Linked DNA regions of Bremerella alba. The protein of the gene in region 1 interacts with the protein of each later gene in a pairwise test. Links are inferred from orthologs where the notes say so. Each region holds a gene or a part of one and is shown in the gene's direction. Other genes may lie near its edges.

Region 1 (4,643 bases):
GCGGAGTAGACTTCAGTTGATTTTGATTTTCCTGGAAGGAGCGTCACGATGGCAAGTTTCAACCGAGTAATTCTGGTCGGGAACCTGACACGGGACATTGAAGTCCGTTACGTTTCCAACGGGGGTCTGGCCGTCACCGAGCTGGGCTTGGCGGTCAATGATCGACGAAAGAATCAAACCGGCGAATGGGTCGATGAAACGACCTTTGTTGATGTGACCTTATGGGGCCGCACGGCAGAAATCGCCAGCGAATATTTGAGCAAGGGCGCGCCTGTTTTAATTGAAGGCCGGCTCAAGCTCGACTCGTGGGAAACGGATGGACAGAAGCGATCCAAGCTTCGCGTTGTCGGCGAGAAGATGCAAATGCTCGGCGGACGTGAAGGCGGTGGCGGCGGAGGAAGCCGTGGCGGCTCGCGACCCCCTCAGCGTCAATCGCAACCGCAAGGTGGCGGCGGTGGCAACCAGGGTGGTTCCAACGACTACGATTCCTACGACGATGGCAGCTTTGGCGGATCTGGATCCCAAGGGGCAGCCGACGATGACATTCCGTTTTAGTGGCTGGCGGTTGACCTGCGTCGACGTCACCGAGACATTTATATAGAGATCGCCAAACCACTGGCAATTATTGGAAATAGTAAGACCATGCCGACTCGATCTGATAAGCATAAAGCACGTCCTTGGAAGCGTTTGCCTAAAGGCAAGCACGGTGGTATCGAATTGTTGTTGATCCAATCCGTGGATCACCTCGGCAAACCTGGTGACGTCGTCGAAGTTCGTCCCGGTTACGCCAACAACTACCTGATCCCGCAGGGCTTGGCTACCGTTGCAACCACCCACCACAAGCGGATGGTTGATAAGCATAAAGCCAAGTTGGCTGAGATTGAAAAGTCGCGTCTGGCTGGTCTGCGTGCCATCGCCGACTTGCTGAACCGTCAAAGTGTTACCATCGAAGCCAATGCCAACGACGAAGGTCACCTTTACGGTAGCGTCGGTCAGGTTGAAATCGTGGCTGCTTTGAAGGAGCAGAACTTCACCGTGACCCCAGACCAGGTTCGCCTGCAGGGTCCGTTGAAGGAACTCGGTTTGTATACGGTCAAGATTCACCTTCATGCCGAAATCGAATCGGAATTGAAGGTTTGGGTTGTTCCGACTGTCACCGGCGATTAGTTCCGCCTGGACAGTCATCGTGCGTAATTCGCACTGAGTTTGATTGTGCTCATATCCTGCATTTCAGCTCGCAATAGACGCTGAAATACGGCGAGTATAGCACGCTACGGCGACCTCTTGAGTCACGTTCCGTTAGACTCGAGGTTTGCTGGTCTTAGTAAGTCGCACTTCCTTTATTTCCAAAGGTGACGAAGCTCGGTCGGCCCTTCACCGAAGACGCCCGCCATGTCAGCTTCCCCAGCGGACACACAAAAAAACTCCTCGGCCTCCCCGAGGAGTTTTTTTGTGCCATCGCGTCTATTTTGTGATGCTCACAAATACGATCGCTAAATCTACGGACATCGTTGCCCGATGTTAGCTCCGTGGTAACATGGAAGCCGAAGTCAGGCAGACTTATCCTCAACCTACGGATGGAGCACATCCTTGGCCACCGGCAGCAAATCTAAGAAGCGGCGATACGACGATCGAGAACAGGTAACCACCAGCCTTCTTGATAACCAACCGCCGTGCAGTATCGAGTCGGAACAATGCGTGCTGGGCAGTATCATTCTGCTGCCCGACGTTCTGGACGATGTGATCATGGTCCTTCGTCCCGAGGACTTCTACGACGAAGCGAATAAGAAGCTCTTCGAGCATATGGTCGATCTGCACAACAGCGGCCGAAAGATCGACATCACGCTTCTCAGCGAACATCTGCGCGATGCCGGAGACTGGGAGTTTTGCGGTGGTGCCGCCTACCTGGCAACGGTTGCTCGAAGCGTTCCGCATGCTGCCCACGCGGTTAGCTACGCGGAAATCGTGCGAAAGAAAGCGACAAGTCGAAATCTGATCATCGCGGCGACTGATATCTTGCAAGATGCCTATCAAGAAGCTGGCAAGCCAGAAGAGCTGATCGGTCGAGCAGAACAGAAGATCTTTAGCATTCTCGACGGTCGCGATAGTCGCAGTATGGCCAGCATGCGCGAGATTGTTACCGAAGCGATGGAACGCATCGATGCTCGTCTGCGTGGTGAGGCGAATGAAGATGGCGTTCTGACCGGGTTCAACGATCTCGACGAAATGACGAGTGGTTTCCATGGCAGTCAGCTATTGATTCTCGCAGCTCGACCGGCCATGGGCAAAACGGCGTTCGCCATGAATATTGCCGAAAATATCGCCGTGCATAACAAGGTTCCCGTCCTGTTTGTCAGCTTGGAAATGGGTTCGGTCGAACTTTGCGATCGTTTGCTGTGTAGTGTTGCTCGTGTGAATGGTCATCGTTTGCGGAATGGAACGCTCAGCAACGAAGACCGAGCCCGCTTGATCGAGAAGTCATCACTCGTGGGGGAAGCCCCCCTGTTTGTCGACGACTCGCCGAGCCGAACCGTGGCGGAAATCGCTGCTTCAGCGCGACGTATTATTCGCAATGAGAAACGCCTAGGCTTGGTCGTAATCGATTATTTGCAGCTCATCGAGCCTGACAATGCCAACGATCCTCGACAGGAACAAGTGGCTAAAATTGCTCGGCGACTGAAGGGGTTAGCGCGTGAAATGAACGTGCCAATTCTCTGCCTGGCACAGCTCAATCGTCAGGCCGAAGTTTCCAAGGACAATAAGCCGAAGCTAAGTCACCTGCGTGAATCAGGCGCAATCGAACAAGATGCCGACGTTGTGATGTTCGTTCACCGTGAAGAATATTACCACCATGGTGAGGAACGCGAGCAGTTTGCTGGTCAGGCGGAAATCATCATCGGAAAACAGCGTGCAGGCCCGGTTGGTGACATTAAGCTAACGTGGCTCAAAGACTTTACGCGGTTCGAGAATGCTTTTGATCGCGAGCCTGACGACTTTTCGGCGTTCAACCAAGGTGGCGAGGGGGGCTTTTAGTCTCCCTGGCTCACGCGGCAATCCTCAGCCATCGATGCCAAGCTTCGTGAGGCGATTTAGAAGCTTTTTTCCCGCAGGTAAGGGCTATAATAAGAGAGGTGGTCCGAGCTTCGTCTAATTCGGGCCCCCTTTTGTTCTAGTAAGAGCGCCGAGAGCCTGGATGAGTCATCGCTATGGGGCAAAATTTATCGACGTCGAAGAGTCGTGCCCCTACCTGCCGGATAGGCTGGCGGTGCTCCCGTTCTATCTGACGGACTTTCGGGCCGAACCAGAAGCTTTCGATCAGGCGCTATCCGAGGGTGTCCGACGGTCGGGAATCTTTATTTACCATACGCAGTGCCCAGGCTGCGATGCCTGTGAACCGATCCGTATCCCAGTGCAAGATTTCGTGCCGCGGCGGCGTCATCGTCGAGTTTTGAAAAGGGCGGAGGCTGAGCTTCGCGTCGAAATCGGTGAGCCGTTGATCGACGAACAGCGGGTCGATCTCTACAACAAGCACAAAGTCGGAAGAGGTCTCGGCGAGCCCGGCAGTGAAATCGATCTACAAAGTCTGAAAGAGTTTATCGGCACCACTTGCTGCAACAGTATCGAATTCCGCTACTATCGCAGCGACGAATTGGTGGGCGTCGCCATCGCCGATGTTGGTCGTGAAGCCATGTCGGCCGTCTACTGCTACTTCGATTCCGAGCTTTCCGACCTGGGGATCGGCAACTTTTCGGTACTCAAGCAGATTGAAGCTTGCCGTGAATGGGGGCTCAAGTATCTGTACCTTGGCTTCTATGTCGCTGGGAATGCACACATGAAATACAAGGCGAATTATCTGCCACACGAACGGCGATTCGACGGCAAATGGCAGCGGTTCGAGTGAGGGCCGCATTGCGAGTGGGAGATGTCCCACCAGGAAAAACGATCTTGTCCGAATCTACGAAGCTTACTTCCGGCACTCCGCCATTCTCATTGGCCACGCTATTTCTCTGGGTGACGTTCTTATCCATTTCGTTAGGACTTTGGGTGGCCTTGCGGAATATCATGGTGGGTAACGCCGCTGGGAATCTTGATTGGCATTGGATTCAATATTACGGGATCAATGCGATTGGTTTGGGAACCGGAGTCACCGCGATCGCTCTCATGGGATTTTGGCGTTCTCAAGGGATTGTATGGTCATGGCAACCGGGGCACGTGATTTTGCTGTGCATTGGCTTCCACGAACTTGTCACACTTGTTGCCGTCGGGGTTGATGTTGCGACAATCGATTCATCGCTCGTTTACGACCCATTTCGCTCCAAGATTTATGAAACACAAGGTCTCGTGCAGCATGTCGGGACGGTATTGCTGATCCTTACATTTCTATGGCATGTCCATTTCTCTCGACCCTGGCGATTGATCTTCGGGTTGTTGTTATTCGTAAATATGTCGACCTTGGTCATGCTCAATCCTTTCCGACTGCCCATGGGGAAGGTGATCTCCTACGACCTAATCGGTAAGTCCAGCCAGACTGCCAGAGTTTGCGTTGTTGTACTGGTCATATTGTTGGCCGTTTGGGACCTCATCCGGCAAGAGCCAAGAGACTGGCTGCACTGGGTGGGAGTGGCCTTGCTGCTTCTTCACTA
Region 2 (4,462 bases), on another replicon or contig:
CCGCATATGATCCTCCTTCTCGGGTGCGGTCAGAACGCCGTAGCGTCTGACCAATTGACGTTGTCGCTGTTATTGTCTCGCATCCTCCCCAAGAAGGAAAGCGAATCCTGCCCAAACTGGCGGCAAAATCCATGAAGACACGAGCGAGCCTCACTGTTACGCTAACGCATATGAACGCCGACCATCAAGATTATCCAGATATTGGTGCTGCCTCGCCGGACCATTACGGTGCCGCGCTGTGGTTGGCAACCGGTGGCCGTTCGCGGCATGCCCATCGAGGACGGGTTACCGCGCTACTCGCGGCAGAAAAGCAAGGCAAAATCAGTTTCGACGGGCTCATGACCGCGACACGTGGCAATCGGGTCGTTGCTTCGATTTGGTGTTTGATTCAACCAGGAAAGATCGGGTCAGTATGGGGGCCGGGCATCCTTTCCGAAGAATCGGACTCGACGGCCGACTTGCTCGTGCGAAAAGCGATTCAGTTCGGCAAGCAGCACGGATGCCACCTCTTACAAAGCCTGGTCGGGCAGGAAAACCCGACCGCTGGCAAGTTGCTTGTACGGAGCGGATTTCAATCGATCACACTATTAAGCCATCTCGAGGCGCTCACCGAAGATGTTCACGCAGAGCCTCCTCGCGGTGACCTGCAATTTCAACGTTGCGATGATTTTCAGTCCGAGGCATTTCGCAGTTTGATTGCCCAAACCTACGACAATAGTCTCGACTGCCCCGAACTGGACGGCTTGCGAGACGTCGAGGATGTCTTGGACGGCTACTATGCCACCAGTGGTCTGTCGACTGACCATTGGTACACGCTCGAGCACGGTAGTGAGACGATCGGTGTCGTCATTACTGCCCATCATGTCGAACCTCAGCAATTGGAGCTGATTTACTTTGGCCTAACCCCACGCTTTCGGCGGATGGGTCTGGGGAGCGAGATGATTCGTTTTGTCCTGGAACTAGCCCAATCCATGGGTTGCCGATCCACCATTACGGGGGCCGACCAACGAAACACCCCGGCGATGGCACTCTATCGCGAGTTCGGGTTTCAACAGGCCGAAGCCAAAGAGCTGTACCTGCTTCCACTTCGTTTGTCGAATGCTGCTGTGGCGTGAACACGCTTAAGCCATGTTTACCGTCCCTTCTAACATTCTTAATGAAGCGTGACCAAACGTGTCCTGGCCCGTTCCAGACCGCAAACCTTCTGTAAAGTGTTACTGAGTAAGAGAATAAGAGGACGCGAGGGTAAAGTCTTGAGTCTGATTTGTCAGGATTCGACAATTTATCCACGCCTGTGTTCAGATCGTGTTAGAAAATGGAAAGCCGCAGCTCACAGCGAATCTCCGGGAAATCGCGGGCATTCGGCAAGTCGGAAATGTCCCCTTCGCTTTTTTTCTGCCAGGGTGCTACCGAGAGGTTTGACAGGGGTGCTAGCTTGCCTACAATCATCCTCCACGCGGTTAATGATGCCGCCTGTATTTGCCTCTCTCCTGTCTGGGGCTGAAGGACGATTTTCGGATTGAAAATCGGCAATTCAGCTCGCTGAAAGAGTCAGCCTGTGGTCACGGAAGACATCGAAATTCTGCCCGCGTTGCGTCTTGCAATGATTGAGAGGGTAGGACAAGATCGCTTCGAACTTTGGTTCGGTACGAATAACACCCAGCTCCGTTTGAGCGAGGGATGTTTGTTGATCGAATCGACGAGTCGAATGAATCTCGACTTCCTCCGTAAGAACTTCCACGAGGCAATTCGTCAGGCCCTTTCCGACGTGCAATTGCCTGGGCATCAAGTTGTCTATCGCGAAGGATTGGCTCCAGCGACCAAAACGCCTGCACCATCCGCCCCTCAAGCGGCGAAAAAGACACCACCGGCAGCTTCCAGCCTGCAACCGACTCGCAGTTCGTCGAACAGTTCGGCGATTATCCAACGCCGACGGTTTGCTTCGCTGAAGGACTTTGTGGTCAGCGATTGCAACGCAATGGCCAAAACGGCAGCCACCATGGTGCTGCAGCAACCGGGACAGATTTCGCCCCTTTATATTCATGGTCCATCCGGCAGTGGTAAGACCCACTTGCTGGAAGGTATCTATGGTCTGGCGCAACAAAAGAAGGAGCTAGGGCGGGTCGTGTATCTCTCGGCCGAGCAGTTCACGACCTATTTTCTGGAAGCGTTGCAATCTTCAGGCGTGGCCAGTTTCCGCCGCAAATATCGCGACGTTGGCGTGCTGATCATTGACGACGTCCACTTCTTTGCCGGCAAACGAGCTACCAAAACCGAACTACTTCATACACTCGATGCGATCACGCGGCGTGGCGGTCAGGTCGTTCTGGCAGGCAACCAACGCCCGACAGAACTGTCTGCCCTGGGAACGGAACTGGTCGCTCGTTTCTCCAGTGGATTGATCTGCAAAGTCGACCCGCTGGACGAAACCTGCAAAACGGCCATGATCCATCGCCTGGCCGAAAAACGAGACGTTCAGCTGACCGAAGCAATCGCCCACTGGCTAACCCGTCAGTTACCAGGCGAAGGTCGGCTTGTGTCCGGTGCAATCAATCGACTGTGGGCTTACTGTGCAGTAGAAGGAAACACGCTTTCCATCCCGGTACTGGAAAACCTACTGGCCGATCTTATCCCCCAACGCAGCAGCATGATGCGATTGGATGACGTCGAACAAGCTGTCTGCCACGTGTTTGGTGTCGATACGAAACTGCTTCGCTCGGCATCCAAATCACGCCGAGCCAGCAACCCTCGTATGCTGGCGATGTGGTTAGCCCGGAAACATACCGGGGCCGCTTTGTCGGACATCTGTTTGCACTTTCAACGTCGCAGTCATAGCACAGTGATTTCCGCCGAAAAGAAAGTAAATAAGTGGCTGGCCGAGGATTCGGTCGTTCAGATTGCCGATCGCTCTTTGAAAGCTCAAGAGGCGATTGAGCTAACCGAAGCCGAACTTCGCTCGAGACGATAAAACAAAAAACCCTGTCCCCTCTCCCTTACCAAGGGAGAGGGGACAGGATTTTTAGATCTCGGCCCACGGTACTATTCGTCTAAGATCTCAATCGATCGCCGTCTTATTTAAAGCCCCAGCGGCCGGCGTGTTTGTCGTGGTCGACTAGCTTAGCCATCTCGGGGCTGAGCGCGTAGTAGCTCGATGGACGGTTGATCTCTAGATCGATCTTCAACCGTGTATGGGGTACGTTCTGATCGATCACCGGGGCTGGCTCGACTCGCAAAACGCTGACGGGGTCGCCGTTCCATTTCACCATATAGAGCGACCCAGCGACATTGGGTTCCGACTCGAACTTGTAGTGCTCGGTGAGCATCGCGACCAGACGGCGTTCGTCTCCGGTCGTTCCATGGAAGGTAATTCGCTGTAGGACTTTTTCATGGTCGAAGTAGTAGGTCAGCGAGCCGGCAATGTCATCGACCCGAGAACCACTAACTAGCGGAACCCGTAATCCTTCCAGGCGAATATCAGAAAGCGTGGTGCTCACACGGGGCCACGTTTCCATGATCCAGCGCGGGCTCGCATTGAAGTTGATGAAGTGATCGAATTGCTGAAACACCGGCGCAGCAGACGGAGGGCCAAGCGGCTTCGTGGCGGAAGTCGAACTCGGAGCACTCACCAAATTTTGCCCGCCAGGATTGTCCTTGCCAGCTATGGAAGCCGCCGGAGCATCTTCCCCCGATGGCACAAGTTGGCTGGCCTTGTTCCAATAGGAACTGGCCGTCTCACGCACAGTGGGATCGTAATAGCTATACGGCACGCCAAAACTGGCGGCTGCGGCAACCCAAAACATGACCGTTCGACGAAACACAATCGACTCCTTCCCAATGATGATTCATCCAAAGTTATCATCGAATGCCAGACCCATCTCGCATGAAGGTGATGCCAGCACTTGCTAAGACCCGAGTCGTCGCCACATTTTTCGTAGACCTAAGAAATGCCATCTCCCGATCAATCGGAATCGCTTACCACATCGCAGTGGCTTGTCTCTGATGATGCCAAGTCATGGTTTGCCTGGCTAAGCGGCGTCGATACCAGCGCAATCGGAACACTTACCCGGCTTCGTCAGGAACTTAGTAGCGACCAAGCAGCGGCCCTTCTCAGCCAGGTCGAACTCCGCAAGCGAGCCATGCGCAAGTTCACCCACGCCGACGGTATGTTCTTTACCGACATCGGCCTACAGCAGTCCACCGGCCAAGAGATTGCCGCCTACAAAGCAAAGCGATTTCCGACTAACCAACCACTGGCCGACCTGTGCTGTGGGATCGGCGGCGATCTTATCGCGTTTGCCGGACGCGGCCCCACGACGGCGGTGGATGCTTCTGCCGATCACCTTTGTTTTGCCGAAGCGAACGTTTCTGCCCATGGCGCAAAGCTTGCCGGCACGCTCTGCGGATTGGCCGAAGAGACTCCGCTCGAAGCGTTCGCGGCTTGGCACATAGACCCGGATCGTCG

The links. The genes of interacting proteins can lie anywhere in the genome.
Region 2: the proteins of dnaB (region 1) and HOV93_RS15710 interact in binary tests that used the Escherichia coli proteins (3 or more experiments, as listed by UniProt). The link is inferred for Bremerella alba from one-to-one orthologs.

What each region holds. Positions count from the first base shown.
Region 1 is NZ_JABRWO010000003.1:302,182-306,824, forward strand. The notes cover bases 826-3,811. They hold dnaB (replicative DNA helicase), read left to right. Parts: upstream 826-1,590; coding sequence 1,591-3,033; downstream 3,034-3,811. Other genes in these bases: rplI (50S ribosomal protein L9), read left to right, coding at 826-1,167; HOV93_RS06930 (arginyltransferase), read left to right, coding at 3,194-3,811. In the rest of the region: ssb (single-stranded DNA-binding protein), read left to right, coding at 49-555; more of rplI, read left to right, coding at 643-825; more of HOV93_RS06930, read left to right, coding at 3,812-3,901; HOV93_RS06935 (hypothetical protein), read left to right, coding at 3,946-4,643. UniProt on the Escherichia coli protein: The main replicative DNA helicase, it participates in initiation and elongation during chromosome replication. Travels ahead of the DNA replisome, separating dsDNA into templates for DNA synthesis.
Region 2 is NZ_JABRWO010000008.1:354,335-358,796, reverse strand. The notes cover bases 1,023-3,827. They hold HOV93_RS15710 (DnaA/Hda family protein), read left to right. Parts: upstream 1,023-1,687; coding sequence 1,688-2,968; downstream 2,969-3,827. Other genes in these bases: HOV93_RS15705 (DUF6690 family protein), read right to left, coding at 3,072-3,818; HOV93_RS15715 (GNAT family N-acetyltransferase), read left to right, coding at 1,023-1,115. Also shown: HOV93_RS15720 (PDZ domain-containing protein), read right to left, coding at 1-6; more of HOV93_RS15715, read left to right, coding at 132-1,022; HOV93_RS15700 (class I SAM-dependent methyltransferase), read left to right, coding at 3,945-4,462. UniProt on the Escherichia coli protein: Plays an essential in the initiation and regulation of chromosomal replication. Binds in an ATP-dependent fashion to the origin of replication (oriC) to initiate formation of the DNA replication initiation complex once per cell cycle.